One region of the Colwellia sp. BRX8-7 genome, then DNA from elsewhere that is predicted to be linked to it. Evidence: predicted binding sites of a transcription regulator. Region 1 holds the regulator's gene; the other holds the start of a gene.
The links. The regulator LexA, encoded in region 1, represses DNA repair genes until DNA is damaged. The targets are predictions, from matches to a motif close to TACTGTATNNNNATACAGTA.
Positions count from the first base shown of each region.

Region 2: recN (DNA repair protein RecN) is a predicted target of LexA. The motif match lies at 3,553-3,572, and genes of this name have one in related genera.

Region 1 covers NZ_JACGVP010000004.1:120,037-127,968, forward strand. Annotated here, with positions in the region: gene H4J57_RS05360 (DNA repair ATPase) at 1-601, shown strand, start outside; gene H4J57_RS05365 (hypothetical protein) at 633-758, shown strand; gene H4J57_RS05370 (alpha/beta fold hydrolase) at 960-1,778, shown strand; gene lexA (transcriptional repressor LexA) at 1,855-2,490, shown strand; gene coxB (cytochrome c oxidase subunit II) at 3,056-4,612, shown strand; gene ctaD (cytochrome c oxidase subunit I) at 4,624-6,216, shown strand; gene H4J57_RS05390 (cytochrome c oxidase assembly protein) at 6,228-6,809, shown strand; gene H4J57_RS05395 (cytochrome c oxidase subunit 3) at 6,862-7,746, shown strand; gene H4J57_RS05400 (DUF2909 domain-containing protein) at 7,825-7,932, opposite strand, start outside.
Region 2 covers NZ_JACGVP010000009.1:123,680-131,611, forward strand. Annotated here, with positions in the region: gene dnaK (molecular chaperone DnaK) at 1-1,221, opposite strand, end outside; gene grpE (nucleotide exchange factor GrpE) at 1,503-2,156, opposite strand; gene nadK (NAD(+) kinase) at 2,612-3,493, shown strand; gene recN (DNA repair protein RecN) at 3,603-5,291, shown strand; gene H4J57_RS10680 (outer membrane protein assembly factor BamE) at 5,426-5,773, shown strand; gene H4J57_RS10685 (RnfH family protein) at 5,843-6,223, opposite strand; gene H4J57_RS10690 (SRPBCC family protein) at 6,216-6,656, opposite strand; gene smpB (SsrA-binding protein SmpB) at 6,807-7,289, shown strand; RNA gene ssrA (transfer-messenger RNA) at 7,384-7,733, shown strand.

The DNA of each region.
Region 1 (7,932 bases):
AGTACCGGTTATGACCGAAGAGGAAGTTGAGCAGCTTATCGCCGATCATTATCGTGGTGAAGCGCAAACACTCACCATAGGCGCTGAAGAAAATTTACTTAAATTAGCCGAGCTGCGCAACAATCAAACCAGTGAAGAAAAAGTGCGTTGGCAACAAATTAAGGCAGATTTTGTTCGTCATCAAAACTTGGGTGATAGTGATAACCCGATTGCGGCTGTTGCGAGCCAAATATCGTTATTGCAAAAAGGGCTCAATCAAATAGGAGAAGCTTTGTTAGAGCCTAAATCTGCAGCGTTAGATAGTTTGAATGAAACGCTTGCCAGTCTTAAACTGCAAGTGAATATTGAAAAACCAGATGATTCAGCGTTAGCCGAAACTTTGGCGTTATTTAGTGAAAATATGGCGTCTTTTTTAACGCCGCTGGTTAACGCGTTACAAAGTAATAAAAATGTCGATTTGGCGATGATTGATACTTTAAAAACATTGCACCTGACTACTGAAAAATCAGTAAAAAGTTCTGAGACCCATATTCAAAAAATTAGTCGAGAACTCGCTTCAGGAAAACAAAGTAGCGATGAGCTTTCTGCGGACGAGACCTAGTTAACATCGGCTATGCTAAACGAGAAAATAGTTGCCAGTAGTAAAGATAAACCAAGAAGATGCCTTGTTACCTTTAGACAAACGACAACATATTGGTTTGTTGTTAGCGATGCATCCTTGGGAGTTACCTGAGTGTAAAGCACTGCGCAGAAATTAATATTTATTGCCAAACCGAGAACACATAACGTTATACTCCCTATAAACACATGACTGAATGCTAATGGTAGATGTTTAAAGTTATTAGCCCTTTTAAAATGATACTCAAACCGCGCTTTAAAAAATATTATCTCGCTTGTTTTCAAAAGTGAATAAAGCGTCAATAATTAACGTTCAACATAAAAAATGATGGAGCGCAGCTATGAATGAAAAAATTGCAGCACTTAAGTCAGACCTAGCGCTACTTAAAGAACAATTTAGTAAAAAAATTACTGATGCAGAAACTCGTTTAAAAAATATGATTGAACAAGAAAGCTTAGATACTTCGGTTGAACGTGGCTATAAAATTCAAGCTTCTTTTGAAGAGCCAGCAGATTCTTTAGCTAATGGTGAATGTGTAATTTTACTGCATGGGCTTGCACGTTCGGCTAACTCCATGAAAGCTATTGAAAAACGATTGTTAGCAGAAGGATATTTTGTGATAAATATCAACTACCCTTCTAGAGATTATTCGATAGAAGAGTTGGCTGAAAAAGTTATTTCTAAAGCGCTATTAATTTGTGAAAATCGCCAAGTTAACTTTGTTACCCATTCAATGGGCGGTATATTAGTTCGCCAATATTTAAGTATGCATAAAATACCTAATTTACATAAAGTCGTGATGCTAGGTCCACCAAACAAAGGCAGTGAAGTTGTTGATAAACTAAAAAATACACCTGGTTTTAGTTTCATCAATGGTGATGCGGGTATGCAATTAGGTACCGGCGAATTCAGTGTCCCTAGTAACCTTGGCAATGCTAATTTTGATTTGGGTGTTATTGCCGGTAATCAAAGTATTAATTGGATATTATCAACACTTATTCCTGATAAAGATGATGGTAAAGTTTCGGTTGCTAGTACCAAACTTGATGGTATGAATGATCACATTGAAATGGAAACGACCCATCCATTTATGATGAAAAACGAAAAAGTTATCGAACAAGTTATCCATTATTTAAAATCAGGGAGTTTTCAAAAATAATTTGGCTAGAAAACTTGCCTTTACTAACGACCTGTATATACTCACAGTAACAACTGTGTAAATTTACAGGCTCCCTATGCTAAATGAAATCAGCGAATTACGCCCTCTAACGAACCGACAACAACAAGTTTTTGATCTGATCAAAGATAAAATAAGCGATACGGGCATGCCACCAACGCGTGCTGAAATAGCCAAGTTTTTTGGCTTTAAATCAGCAAATGCAGCAGAGGAACATTTAAAAGCTTTGGCTAAAAAAGGCTATATAGAAATGTTGCCAGGTACTTCTCGCGGCATTCGTTTGACTGAGAAGTTAATGGAAGAAGCCGGTTTACCTTTAATCGGCAGAGTGGCTGCAGGTGAACCTATTTTAGCTGCAGAGCATGTTGAAGATCATTACAAAGTTGATGGTAATTTGTTCCACCCAGCTGCTGATTACTTATTGAGAGTTAATGGCGAAAGCATGAAAAATATCGGCATACTTGATGGTGACTTGTTAGCGGTTCATCAAACGACCGATGTACAGAATGGCCAAGTAATTGTTGCTCGTGTCGAAGAAAATGTTACGGTTAAACGTTATAAACGAGAAGGTAACATCGTTTACTTACATGCTGAAAATGATGACTTCTCTCCTATAAAAGTCGATTTGTCTGATCAAGAGTTTAATATTGAAGGGTTGGCAGTTGGCGTTATTCGCTCGGCAGACTGGATGTAATTAAGTTAACCTATCCAATAAACTTGGTGGTAACTAAATCAATTTATCTAACAAATATAGTATTAATTACGTCAAACTGCTCCGCAAACTTTAGTGTATAAAATAGGCTAAAGTTTGCTTTTCTAACCTTTCGTATTCTTTTCATGCAAACCTTTCTCTTTACTAAGAATAATTTTCATTCTAAAGCCCCTTCAAACAACTTTATCTTTCTCTGATTAAAAAACAACCAAGATCGATTTTTGCAATACGCGTATTTATACTCAGCTGTTTATTTTTAATACTACGGCTACAGCCCTTTGTTATTAGGCCTTTGCTTGTATTAGAGTTGATACTCTATTGTTTTTATTGGTTTTTATTTTAAAATAGCTCGATTTTTAAATTGACCCAGATCAACTTTTAAGTAATTCTAGTTTGGAATGTGTACAAATATAAATATAAGGCGATGTTGTCGACGCTAACTGGTTGATAACAAAATCGCTAAGAAAATAATAAAAATCCGTACTAAAGGATGTGTTTTGTCCTAGGTATCAAGTTTTAAACTTTTATAGGGTGAAGGAGATGTCGTGTGAAAAGACGTAACCTAGGTTGGCTGTTGTTGGGGAGTGTTCTTTCCAGTTCAGCTTGGGCAGATATGCAATTAAATCTGACCAAGGGTGTAACAGAAGTAAGTAGAGATGTTTACGATCTACATATGCTCGCAATGTATATATGTGTAGCAATTGGTGTGGTCGTTTTTGGTGCTATGTTTTGGTCAATGGTTTTCCATCGAAAATCCAAAGGGGCTAAATCAGCAGATTTTCATGAAAGTACAAAAGTAGAAATCCTCTGGACAGCAATTCCCATTGTCATTCTTATCGCTATGGCTGTACCAGCAACAAAAACACTGATTGAAATGGAAAATAACGACGATTCTGACGTTACCATTCAAGTTACCGCCTCTCAGTGGAAATGGCATTACAAATATTTTGATCAAGATATTGAGTTCTACTCCGTTTTATCGACGCCAAGATCACAGTATGAAACACAAGAAGGTAAACACCTTAATGTTGATGCTGGCGATAAAGTCAAAGGTGAAAATTACCTACTCGAAGTTGATAAACACCTTGTCATTCCAGTTAATAAAAAAGTACGGTTTTTAATCACTTCTGACGACGTTATTCATGCTTGGTGGGTACCTGCTTTTGCTGTAAAGCAAGATGCTAACCCAGGATTTATTAATGAAGCATGGACAAAAGTTGACAAGCCTGGGATATACCGAGGTCAGTGTGCTGAGCTTTGTGGCAAAGACCATGGTTTTATGCCAATTGTTGTCGAAGTAAAGTCTGAAGCAGACTATGCAAAATGGCTTGATGAACAACACCAACTCAACGCTCAAGCCGCTGCTGCTGAGAAAGCATCTCTTAACGCTTCCGCATCAATGGATGAATTGATGACCTTGGGTGAAACTACCTATATTGCCCACTGTGCTGCCTGTCATCAAGTTTCTGGTGCTGGTCTACCTCCTGCATTTCCTGCACTTAAAGGAAGTCCAGTTGCTACGGGTAGTATTGCCGCGCATATTGATATTGTACTCAATGGTAAAGCGGGTACAGGTATGCAAGCTTATGGTAAGCAGTTAAGTATGAAGCAAATTGCTGCAGTTGTGACCTACGAGCGTAATGCTTGGGGTAACAATACCGGTGATGCCGTACAAGCCGCTGATGTTAAAGGTGCTGCTAAGGGATCAGGCAATGACACAGAAACACCGGTAGCAGTTGCTGAAATGGTTGCTGAAGAAGCCCCAGTAGAAGATCTAACTAAAGTGTACAGCGAAGATGAACTGATGGTTATGGGTGAGCAAGTTTACATGAAAGCTTGTGCTGCTTGTCATCAAGTTTCTGGTGCGGGTTTACCTCCGGCATTTCCAGCACTAAAAGGTAGTGCAATTGCACTGGGTGATATTGCTGTGCATATAGATATGGTTATTAATGGCAGTAAGAAAAACCCTGCTATGGCTGCTTTTGGTAGCCAGTTAACTAAAACCGAAATAGCGGCAGTTGTTACTTATGAGCGTAATGCTTGGGGCAATAACACCGGTGATTTAGTACAACCTGCAGCTGTTGATGCTGCTAGTGCGAAGTAGGAGGATATAAAATGACTACAGACGTTATAGAACAAGAATCGCACGACGATCATCATGATGACCATAAAATGAAAGGCATCAAACGTTGGTTGTACACGACAAACCATAAAGATATAGGTACGTTATATCTATGGTTTGCTTTTATTATGCTATTAACCGGCGGCGCTTTAGCCATGGTTATTCGAGCCGAGTTATTCCAACCCGGTTTACAAATAGTGGAGCCTGATTTTTTCAATCAGCTAACAACCGTACATGGTTTGATCATGGTATTTGGTGCAATTATGCCGGCCTTTACCGGGTTTGCTAACTGGATGATACCTATGATGATTGGTGCTCCAGATATGGCCTTACCACGTATGAATAACTGGAGCTTCTGGATTCTACCTTTTGCTTTTGGGATTCTTTTGTCTACATTCTTTATGGAGTCAGGTGCGCCTAACTTTGGTTGGACATTCTACGCACCACTTTCTACAACCTATTCAAATGGTAGTACGGCATTTTTTGTTTTTGCTGTTCATATTATGGGTATCTCATCAATAATGGGCGCAATTAATATTGTTGTTACTATTATGAATATGCGTGCGCCTGGTATGACTTACATGAAAATGCCATTGTTTGTTTGGACATTTTTTATTACCGCTTACTTATTGATTGCGGTGATGCCCGTGCTCGCAGGTGTGGTAACTATGTTGTTAACCGACACTTATTTTGGTACGAGTTTCTTTGATGCCGCTGGTGGCGGTGATCCGGTATTGTTCCAGCATCTTTTCTGGTTCTTCGGGCATCCTGAAGTTTACATCATGATTTTACCTGCTTTTGGCATTGTTTCGACAATTATCCCAGCGTTTGCTCGTAAGAAGTTATTTGGCTACAGCTCAATGGTTTATGCAACGGCATCGATTGCTGTGTTGTCATTTATTGTTTGGGCGCATCACATGTTCACGACAGGTATGCCGTTATTTGGTGAACTGTTCTTCATGTATTGCACCATGTTAATTGCCGTACCTACGGGTGTTAAAGTGTTCAACTGGGTCGCAACTATGTGGCGTGGTTCAATGAGCTTTGAAACGCCGATGCTATTTTCTATCGCGTTTGTCATCTTATTTACTATAGGCGGATTCTCTGGTTTGATGTTGGCATTAACACCTGTTGATTTCCAATACCATGATACCTACTTTGTTGTTGCTCATTTTCATTATGTATTAGTTACCGGTTCATTATTCTCGATTTATGCTGGTGCATACTTCTGGTTGCCAAAATGGACAGGTCATATGTATAACGAGTCGTTAGCTAAATGGCATTTTTGGTGTTCACTGATTTCAGTTAATTTACTATTCTTCCCTATGCACTTTTTAGGATTAGCGGGCATGCCTCGTCGTATCCCAGATTATGCGTTGCAGTTTGCTGATTTCAACAAGTGGGTCAGTATTGGTGGTTTTGCCTTTGGTCTTTCGCAATTAATATTCTTAGCGGTTGTTATTAAGTGTATTAGAGGTGGAGAGAAAGCAGCTGCTAAACCTTGGGATGGCGCTGAAGGTTTAGAGTGGACTGTCGCAAGTCCTGCTCCGTACCATACATTTTCAACACCACCAAAAATTGATTAAGTTAATAAAATATGAATAAAGGTGACGAATTGCAAAATTCAAATAACAAAGATAGCACTGCTATAACGAAAAACAATCAAGTGATAAAAAAGCTGGTTATGATTGTTTTTGGTATGTTTGGTTTTGGTTTTGCACTTGTCCCTTTGTATGATGTGTTTTGTGATATTACTGGTTTGAATGGAAAAACGTCAACCACTGCCGCCGCTGTCTATAATGTTGAGCAGATTGACACAAAAAGAATTGTTACGGTGCAGTTTATTAGTCGAACCGCCCAAGGTATACCTTGGCAGTTTGAACCTATGGTCCGTGAAATAAAAGTTCATCCCGGTGAAATGAAACTTGTTAAATTTTATGCAAAAAATGAATCCACTCGCGATATTATTGGCCAAGCAGTTCCGTCAGTATCGCCCGGTTTAGCCGCCGCGTATTTTCAAAAAATTGAATGTTTTTGTTTTACGCAGCAACCGCTAAAAGCGAATGAAGAGGTAGAAATGGCGTTACAGTTTTATGTTGACCCAGAATTACCTGAAGATATTTCAACGCTAACTTTGTCTTACACTTTGTATGACGTGACCGGAAAAGTGGAATCGTAGCAATTTATACTGAGCACTTAGCGTGTAACAGTATTTGTTTAGGGGAATAATAATGACAACAAAAGAATATGAAAGTTATTACGTACCATCACAAAGTCATTGGCCAATTGTTGGCGCAGTGGCACTGTTTTTAATTGCTGTTGGCGCCGGGAACTATGTTTCTACGTTAAATAGTAGCGAAGGTGGCATTGGCGGTTACATATTGCTTGCCGGCATTTGTTTAGTTATATACATGCTCTATGGTTGGTTCAGTAACGTTATAAACGAATCGATGGCAGGTAAGTATAGCCATCAAATGGATAACTCATTTCGTCAAGGAATGAGCTGGTTTATCTTTTCTGAAGTGATGTTTTTTGCAGCATTCTTTGGTGCCTTATTTTATGCCCGCACGTTATCAGTACCTTGGTTGGGCGGCGCAGATAATAATGCCATGACTGGTGCTGTTTTATGGCCTGAGTTTGTCGCAAGTTGGCCGTTATTAGTCACACCAGATGGAACCGAAACAACTCAAATGGGCTGGTATGGCCTACCGTTAATTAATACTATTTTGTTATTAACGTCTTCAATTACTGCACATTTAGCACATTCAGCCTTAGAAAAAGATAATCGTAAAATGCTGAAAATATGGTTAGGTTTTACCATATTATTAGGTGTTGTCTTTTTATTCTTGCAAGTTGTCGAGTATATGCACGGCTATTCAGAAGAAATGAAATTGTACTTAACCAGTGGTATCTATGGTTCAACTTTCTACTTACTGACCGGTTTTCATGGTATGCACGTTACCTTAGGTACCGTCATGCTTATTGTGGTGTTTTTAAGGGTGTTAAAAGGCCACTTTACCCCAACAAATGCTTTTGCTTTTGAAGCGGCAAGTTGGTATTGGCATTTTGTTGATGTGGTTTGGGTGATACTGTTTGTTTTTGTTTATATCGTATAAACAATTACTGATATAAACGTTTAAGAAATATTGTAGGTGAGGCTAGCTTCACCTACTTTTTATTTTTAAGCGAGTTGATTAGAACGGTCGTGGGTGTGGCGTAATAACGCCTGTTAAAATAGCGACTAACATAAGTATAATAATGAAGGCTGAAATCATCACGCGTCGGCCAATAAATTTTGACAT
Region 2 (7,932 bases), on a different contig from region 1:
CACGCCGCCCATTGTTTCGATACCTAATGATAATGGCGTAACGTCTAATAAAAGTACGTCAGTTACATCACCAGAAAGAACACCTGCTTGTATTGCTGCACCAGCGGCAACGGCTTCATCAGGGTTAACATCTTTACGAGGTTCTTTACCGAAAAATTCTGTTACTGCTTTTTGTACCATTGGCATGCGTGACTGACCACCAACTAAGATAACATCATTGATATCACTTACTGATAAGTCTGCGTCTTTAAGCGCTTGTGCTAATGGTATTAACGTTGCTTTAACCATGTCTTCAACTAAAGACTCTAATTTAGCACGCGTTACTTTAATGTTCATGTGCTTAGGGCCGCTGCCGTCAGCTGTGATGTAAGGTAAGTTAACATCTGTTTGTTGTGCTGAAGAAAGTTCACATTTAGCTTTTTCTGCTGCTTCTTTCAAACGCTGCATTGCAAGAGGATCAGTCGTTAAATCCATACCTTGGTCTTTCTTAAATTCAGCAACAAGATAGTTGATTAAACGGTTATCAAAATCTTCACCACCTAAGTGAGTATCACCGTTAGTCGCTAATACTTCAAACGTGTGCTCGCCTTCAACTTCATCAATTTCAATAATTGAAATATCGAAAGTACCACCACCTAAGTCGTAAACAGCAATAACTTTATCGCCTTCTTGCTTGTCCATGCCGTAAGCAAGAGCAGCAGCAGTTGGCTCATTGATAATACGTTTAACTTCAAGACCAGCAATACGACCCGCATCTTTAGTTGCTTGGCGTTGTGAATCATTGAAGTAAGCAGGAACTGTGATTACTGCTTCTGTTACTGCTTCGCCTAAAAAGTCTTCAGCAGTTTTTTTCATTTTCTTTAAAACTTCAGCTGAAACTTGTGGTGGTGCAACGTTCTTATCACGTGTTGTAACCCAAGCATCACCGTTGTCAGCTTTAACAATACCAAAAGGCATAATTTTAATATCACGCTGAACTTCTTCGTCTTCAAAGCGACGACCAATTAAACGCTTAATGGCGTATAATGTATTTTTTGGGTTTGTAACAGATTGGCGTTTAGCAGGTTGACCTACTAACGTTTCGCCATCTTCTGTGTATGCAATAATTGAAGGAGTTGTACGATCGCCTTCTGCATTTTCAATTACACGTGCTTTGCCGCCATCTAGTACAGCAACACAAGAGTTTGTTGTCCCTAGGTCAATACCGATTATTTTGCCCATCTTGAGGATCTCCGAATACTAATTAAAATAAAGCTTATTAAAATAAGATTTTTTAATAAACCTGTTGATGAAACAAATAGTGGGGGCAGTAAAATCCTTTTCAACTAATTTCCAAGAAAAAAAGTAAATTTATTTCATTATTTAGCTATTTATGAAGATTTTTTTGTTGTTTCTCACCGATAGCGATAAAACACCCTAATAAAACTTATTTGCCTGCTAAAAACAAAAAAGCGGTAAGAAGTTTTATAGAAACTTCTTACCGCTTTTTTTAATGATATTTTTTATGCTGTGGTATCAACTACCGGAGCAGATTTAGAAACCATTACCATCGCTGGACGAATTAAACGGCCATTGAGTTCATAACCTTTTTGCATCACAGCAATAACGGTATTTGGCGCAACGCCCGGAACTTCTTGCATAGACATCGCTTGATGCAATTCAGGATTAAAAGGTTGGTCTTGTGGATCAACACCTTTAACGCCAAATTTTTCTAACGAAGCAATTAAACCTTGTAGGGTTAATTCAAGACCTTCAATAATGCCGGTATTGTTTTCATCTTCTTTATCTATATTCTGCAAAGCACGTTCTAAATTGTCTACTGACACTAACATTTCAGCAGCAAATTTTTCTAAAGCAAATTTACGTGCTTTATCGACGTCTTGTGCGCTACGGCGGCGAATATTATCAACTTCTGCTTTAGCACGAACCACAGAATCTTTTTGATCTGCGATAGTGGTTTGCGCTGAAGAAAGGCTTAACTCAAGTTCGTTAATCTTTTCTTGCTCGGCACTAATCACTTCATGGGCATGAATATGTTGAACTTCGACTTGCTCTTCAGCTTGGTCGATAATTTCTTGCGCCATAATTTCTTCGGGCGTTAAAGCTTCTGTTGATGCTTCAGCTGTATTTTTATTTTCTGTTGACTCATTAGTCATGAAAGCTCCAAAATAAACTAATAATATATTTAACAATATAAAGGTTATATAAATCTGATAACGGTAATTATGGGGACTTCTTGCTACGATTCAAGCTTAAATACAATTTAATTAAGTTTGTTGTTACTGAGCGCTGGTCAGCGTTTTGAGAACAAATATCATTTTTTTATATATAGTCATTCTATTTAAAAGCAATTACCTGCAGTTATCCAATCGTTTAAAAACGCTTAAACCTCCACTTTAAAAGGCTTACAGCCTACATTATTTGTTTCGAATAAATAAGCATTCTCTTCAATTAATGCCTTAACCCTAAATCTTCTAAATCTCGATGAAAGCGAAAAATTTAATAAAAATGGTAGTCAGTAAATGATTTATAAAAAAGTCAACTTTACAAGCCATGAAAATACAGCGAAACTATTATTAATCCTAAGATACAAACAACTTACTGCGTAGACATGAGCAAAATTTATAACACCATAGGTTTAATAGGCAAACCAAATCACGAAGGAGCCGGCGCAACAATAACAGCGCTCTATCAATTTCTTACCGGACAAGGTTATCAGGTATTAATTGAAAGCTCAGTTGCCCCATCAATCGATATCGATAATCTAACGATTAGTACCCTAGTAGAAATTGGTGAACAAGCTGACCTGGCTATAGTCGTGGGCGGTGATGGTTATATGTTAGGTGCCGCGAGGGTTTTATCATGTTTTGATATCGGTGTTATTGGTGTAAACAGAGGGAACTTAGGCTTTCTTACCGATTTATCGCCCGATGAATTAATTGAACCACTTGAGAAAATTTTACGTGGCGAGTCGCGCGCTGAGCAACGTTTTATTATTGAAGCAGAAGTTTATCGCCACGGAAAATTAAAAAGCTCTAACAGTGCGGTCAATGAAGCAGTGCTACACGCAGGAAAAGTAGCAAGCATGATTGAATTTGAAGTTTACATTGATGGTAGCTTTATGTTCAGCCAACGCTCTGATGGCTTAATCGTGTCAACACCTACTGGCTCAACCGCCTATTCAATGTCGGCAGGTGGTCCAATTTTAACACCCAATTTAAATGCCTTATCTTTAGTGCCGATGTTTCCACACACCCTAACCAGTAGACCCATAGTCGTCGACGGCAATAGTGAAATAAAATTATTACTCGCCAATGAGAACTATGAAAGCTTACAAGTAAGTTGTGATGGCCATGTTATTTTAGCGGTATTACCAGGTGATGAAGTTATTATCAGAAAAAGTGAATATACGCTGCGATTAGTTCATCCACTAGACCATGACTACTTTAATGTACTGCGAAGTAAATTAAGTTGGGGCAATAAGCTTTATTAATTTTTAACAAATTCAAGCTGTTGAATTTTTATTCGATTAACACTTGCACAAAACCACTTTACTGTATAAATTAACAGTTATACATATTTATACAGTGAATTGGTTTCTCATGCTTTTACATCTTAACATTCAAAACTTCGCCATTGTGCGCTCCCTAGATATAGATTGGCGCAAAGGTATGACAACCATCACCGGAGAAACAGGTGCGGGTAAATCGATAGCTATTGATGCCTTAGGTTTATGTTTAGGCGATAGAGCGCTCACTAATGTTGTAAGACCCAATACTAAAAAAGCAGAGTTAGCCGCAACCTTTGATATCAACAAAAACATTTCCGCACAAAAATGGCTTAAAAAAAATGGCCTATCCCTAACAGACGAACACGATGCTGAGTTAGATTGTGAATGTATTTTACGCCGAGTAATATCAGCTGAAGGACGCTCAAAGGCTTACATTAACGGTAGCCAAGTTCCGCTTGCCCAACTTAAAGATATCGCACAATTTTTAATAAGTATTCATGGCCAACACGATCACCAACTCATTGTTAAGCCGGCTCAACAGCGTAAAATACTTGATGAGTATGCCGATCATCAGCACTTATTAGACGACGTTCAATATTACTATCAGCAATGGCGAAATCTCAATACAGAACTAAAACAGTTACAAGAAAGTAAAGAGCAACGCGAAGCAAAACTGCAGTTATTACAATACCAAGTGACCGAGCTAGACGAATTTTCACTACAAACGGGTGAGTTTCAAATTCTAGAAAGTGATTACAAACGTCATAGTAACGGTCAGTCATTATTGACCGGAACTTTGAAAGCATTGCAAACTTTATCTGAAAACGAAAATCACAATATTTCAGACAGCCTAAGAAACAACTGCGAACAGTTGAATGACTTAGTTCATATGGATCCTAAGTTAGCAAATATTGCTAACACCTTGAGCGAAGCACTTATTCTTGTTGAAGATGCTAATGATGAGCTAAAGCACTACTACGATAAGCTTGAACTCGATCCAGAAGCTTATCAAATGATTGAAGACCGCTACTCGCTCGCCATTCAACTTGCTAAAAAACATCAAGTGGCACCCGAGCATTTGCCAACGTTACACTTAGAGATAAAACAAGCCTTACATGTCATAAATTCAGACGGTTCAAGACTAGATACAGCATACGTAGACATTGAAAAAGCTAAAGTACATTACCTACAATCTGCTCAGGCATTATCAACATCAAGAGTAAAATCGGCTAAAAGACTCAGTAAAAAAATCACACTGAGCATGAAAGAGCTCAATATGAACAACGGCATATTTGACGTATCAGTACAGCAAGTTAATGTTGAAGCTTTATCGCCGTTTGGCCTTGATGAAATAAACTTTCTCATTAGCCTTAACCCAGGGCAAAAATTAGAAGCGATGAACAAAGTTGCTTCTGGTGGCGAATTATCACGCATTAGTTTAGCCATGCAGGTTATTTTGGCTGACAAGGTGATCACACCGACCTTAATATTTGATGAAGTTGATGTCGGTATTAGTGGCCCAACAGCGGCAATGGTCGGTAGCAAGCTACAAGAATTAGCACAAAACACCCAAGTTATCTGTGTAACACATTTACCACAAGTCGCTTGCAAAGGGCATCAACAGTTATTTGTCAGTAAATTAACCGATGGCGAGTTTACAGAAACAAAAGTAACGGAACTAAGTGCTAATGGCAGAGTCCAAGAAATTGCTCGCTTATTAGCGGGAAATAAAATAACAGATAACAGCTTGGCTAATGCTCAAGAGTTACTTGCCGGTTAATAAATTAATTTTAGCGTTAAGTAAATAACCTGAGTTGAGGCACAAAGGTGCAAAATAAATTGAAAATAGTTTTGTATCTCTTCGCGGGCTTAGTTATCATCCCCATTCGAACTTATTAGGATAAATGAAAAAACATGTTATTTCGCATTTTAGCCATTACTATTGCCCTATCTCTTTCTGCCTGCTCAAGCTGGGTCTATCGTTTTGACATTCCTCAGGGAAACTTTTTAGAACAAAAAGATATCGACAAGCTTCAAATTGGCATGACTAAAGAACAAGTAAAATTTGTACTTGGTAGCCCTGTTGTTAACGATGCATTTGGCAATGATACATTGCACTATGTTTACTTATTAAAATCAGGTCGAAGTGAAGAGTTTAACGTTAAGAAGAAATTTATCCTCTATTTTGATAATGAATTATTAGCCAGCGCAGAAGGTGACTTTGTCTTAGGTGACAACTTTTACGTTCCTATGGTTAACTAATAAATATTTTTAGTCCCATAAAAAAACGGCCTTAATAGCCGTTTTTTTTACTTTAAATTTTGCGAATTTTTAGCTGGCTTTATTTCGACGCGGGTCAACACGACCACCGGTAACTTTATCGGCACGCCCTTCATCTTTTGCTTTTTCAGCTCGGCGTTTTCTAACCTCTTTTGGGTCAGCAATTAAAGGTCGATATATTTCAATACGATCTAAATCTCGTAAAGTATCCGTTAACTTAGCGGCTCGATTCCAAATACCGACATTATTTACGGTTAAGTCTATTTCTTCAAAAACAGATAAAATGCCTGAAGCAATAATACCTTGCTCTAACAAGGTACCTTCATCGACTAAAAGCGTTAATAACTCTTGTCTATCAGGTAGTCCATAAACAACTTCTATTTGTATTTTACGTTGAGCAAGTTCTTGCTCTATCTCTATGTTATCAACCATTAGAATGATAAACCTCTTTAGCTCTTTGTGTAAAAGCTTGTACCATATTATTGGTCAAACTTGTAAAAACACGGCCAAATGCCAAATCGAATACTTTACTCGAAAACTCATACTCTAAATGCAAACTAATCTTACAAGCTTCTTCAGATAATTCAGTTAGTTGCCAGTAACCCGTCAACTTTTTAAAAGGACCGTCAACTAAATCGAGTTGCACTTTATTATTACCAATCAAGGTATTCTTGGTGGTAAACCATTTTTTTAGAACCCCCTTCGAAACCATCAAAGCAGCTGTAACTTCATTACCTTGCTGAGAAATTATCTTACTGTCACCACAATTTGGGATAAATTGAGGATAAGCAACAATATCATTAATTAATTGATACATTTGGTCAACGCTATACATCACTAAAGCGCTGCGACTAATTACGGGCATTTATTTTCCTCAACTTTAAAGGGTAATGATAACAAAGCCGTGAGCAAAAGGCATTAAACAGAAAAATTGAAATTAATCATTCAAATATCAATAATTCTCCGTATAATGTTTGCGATTGCTATTTTTGATGGCAAACAAAATGGAAATATAATGGCACAGAAAAAAAAATCAAACAGCAATACTATTGCGTTAAACAAAAAAGCTCGTCATAACTATTCTTTAACTGATAAGTTTGAAGGTGGGATGAGCCTGCAGGGTTGGGAAATTAAAAGTATCCGTAGCGGAAAAGTTAATATTTCTGATTGTTATGTACACGTAAAAAACGGTGAAGCTTATTTACTGGGTGCTGAAATAATGCCGCTCAATGCTGCTTCTAGTCACGTAGTATGCGAACCTAATCGTGACCGCAAGTTACTGTTGAATCGACGTGAATTAGAGAAAATAACCGCAGCTGTAGAGCGTGATGGTTATTCATTAATTGCCACGGCGATGTATTGGAAAGCAAATTGGGTCAAACTCGAATTTTATTTGGGTAAAGGTAAGAAAGACCATGATAAGCGTTCTGATATCAAAGACAGAGAATGGGCTGTTGATAAAGGCCGATTAATGAAAAATAAGAATTTAGATCGATAACAAGTTAACAATTAACACGTTGTTTATTTAAAAGAAGCGCTGTACAATGCGCTTTATAGACTGAATAAGTTTATAATTAAGATGAAAAAACTTTGGGGCGGATCTAGGATTCGACAAGATTCATGAAACCCGAGGTGCATGCCCAGGGGCGGTTTGCCTGGTAAAAAGCCGCAAAACTATAATTGCAAACGACGATACGTTCGCACTAGCCGCTTAGGCTAGCCATCGCCTCAAAAATTCTCCTATTGTTTAGAGGATCGATGGTCACCCCAAATAGGATAGCGAGGGAAGCACGCTTAAGGCTGAACCGCGAAATAGTATTAAGCTCACCATGACGAAGCCTGTCGATTGGCGTCTAATTGGTTAAACAAATAATCGACTAAGCATGTAGTACCAAGGATGTAGGCTTTTTGGACGGGGGTTCGATTCCCCCCCGCTCCACCAAATAAAGACCTTTTTAATCCATTAGTTATACCTAGTAACTTTTAGATTTGGCGATAAACAATCCACCGTTTATGATAAGAAACCGCTTAATTGCGGTTTTTTTATATCTAAAATCCCCTCCCCCTAGATTTTAGCCTTCATAACTTGGACACCCATTATAATAACTCAAGAAGAATTATTTGATACAGCTTCCATATCT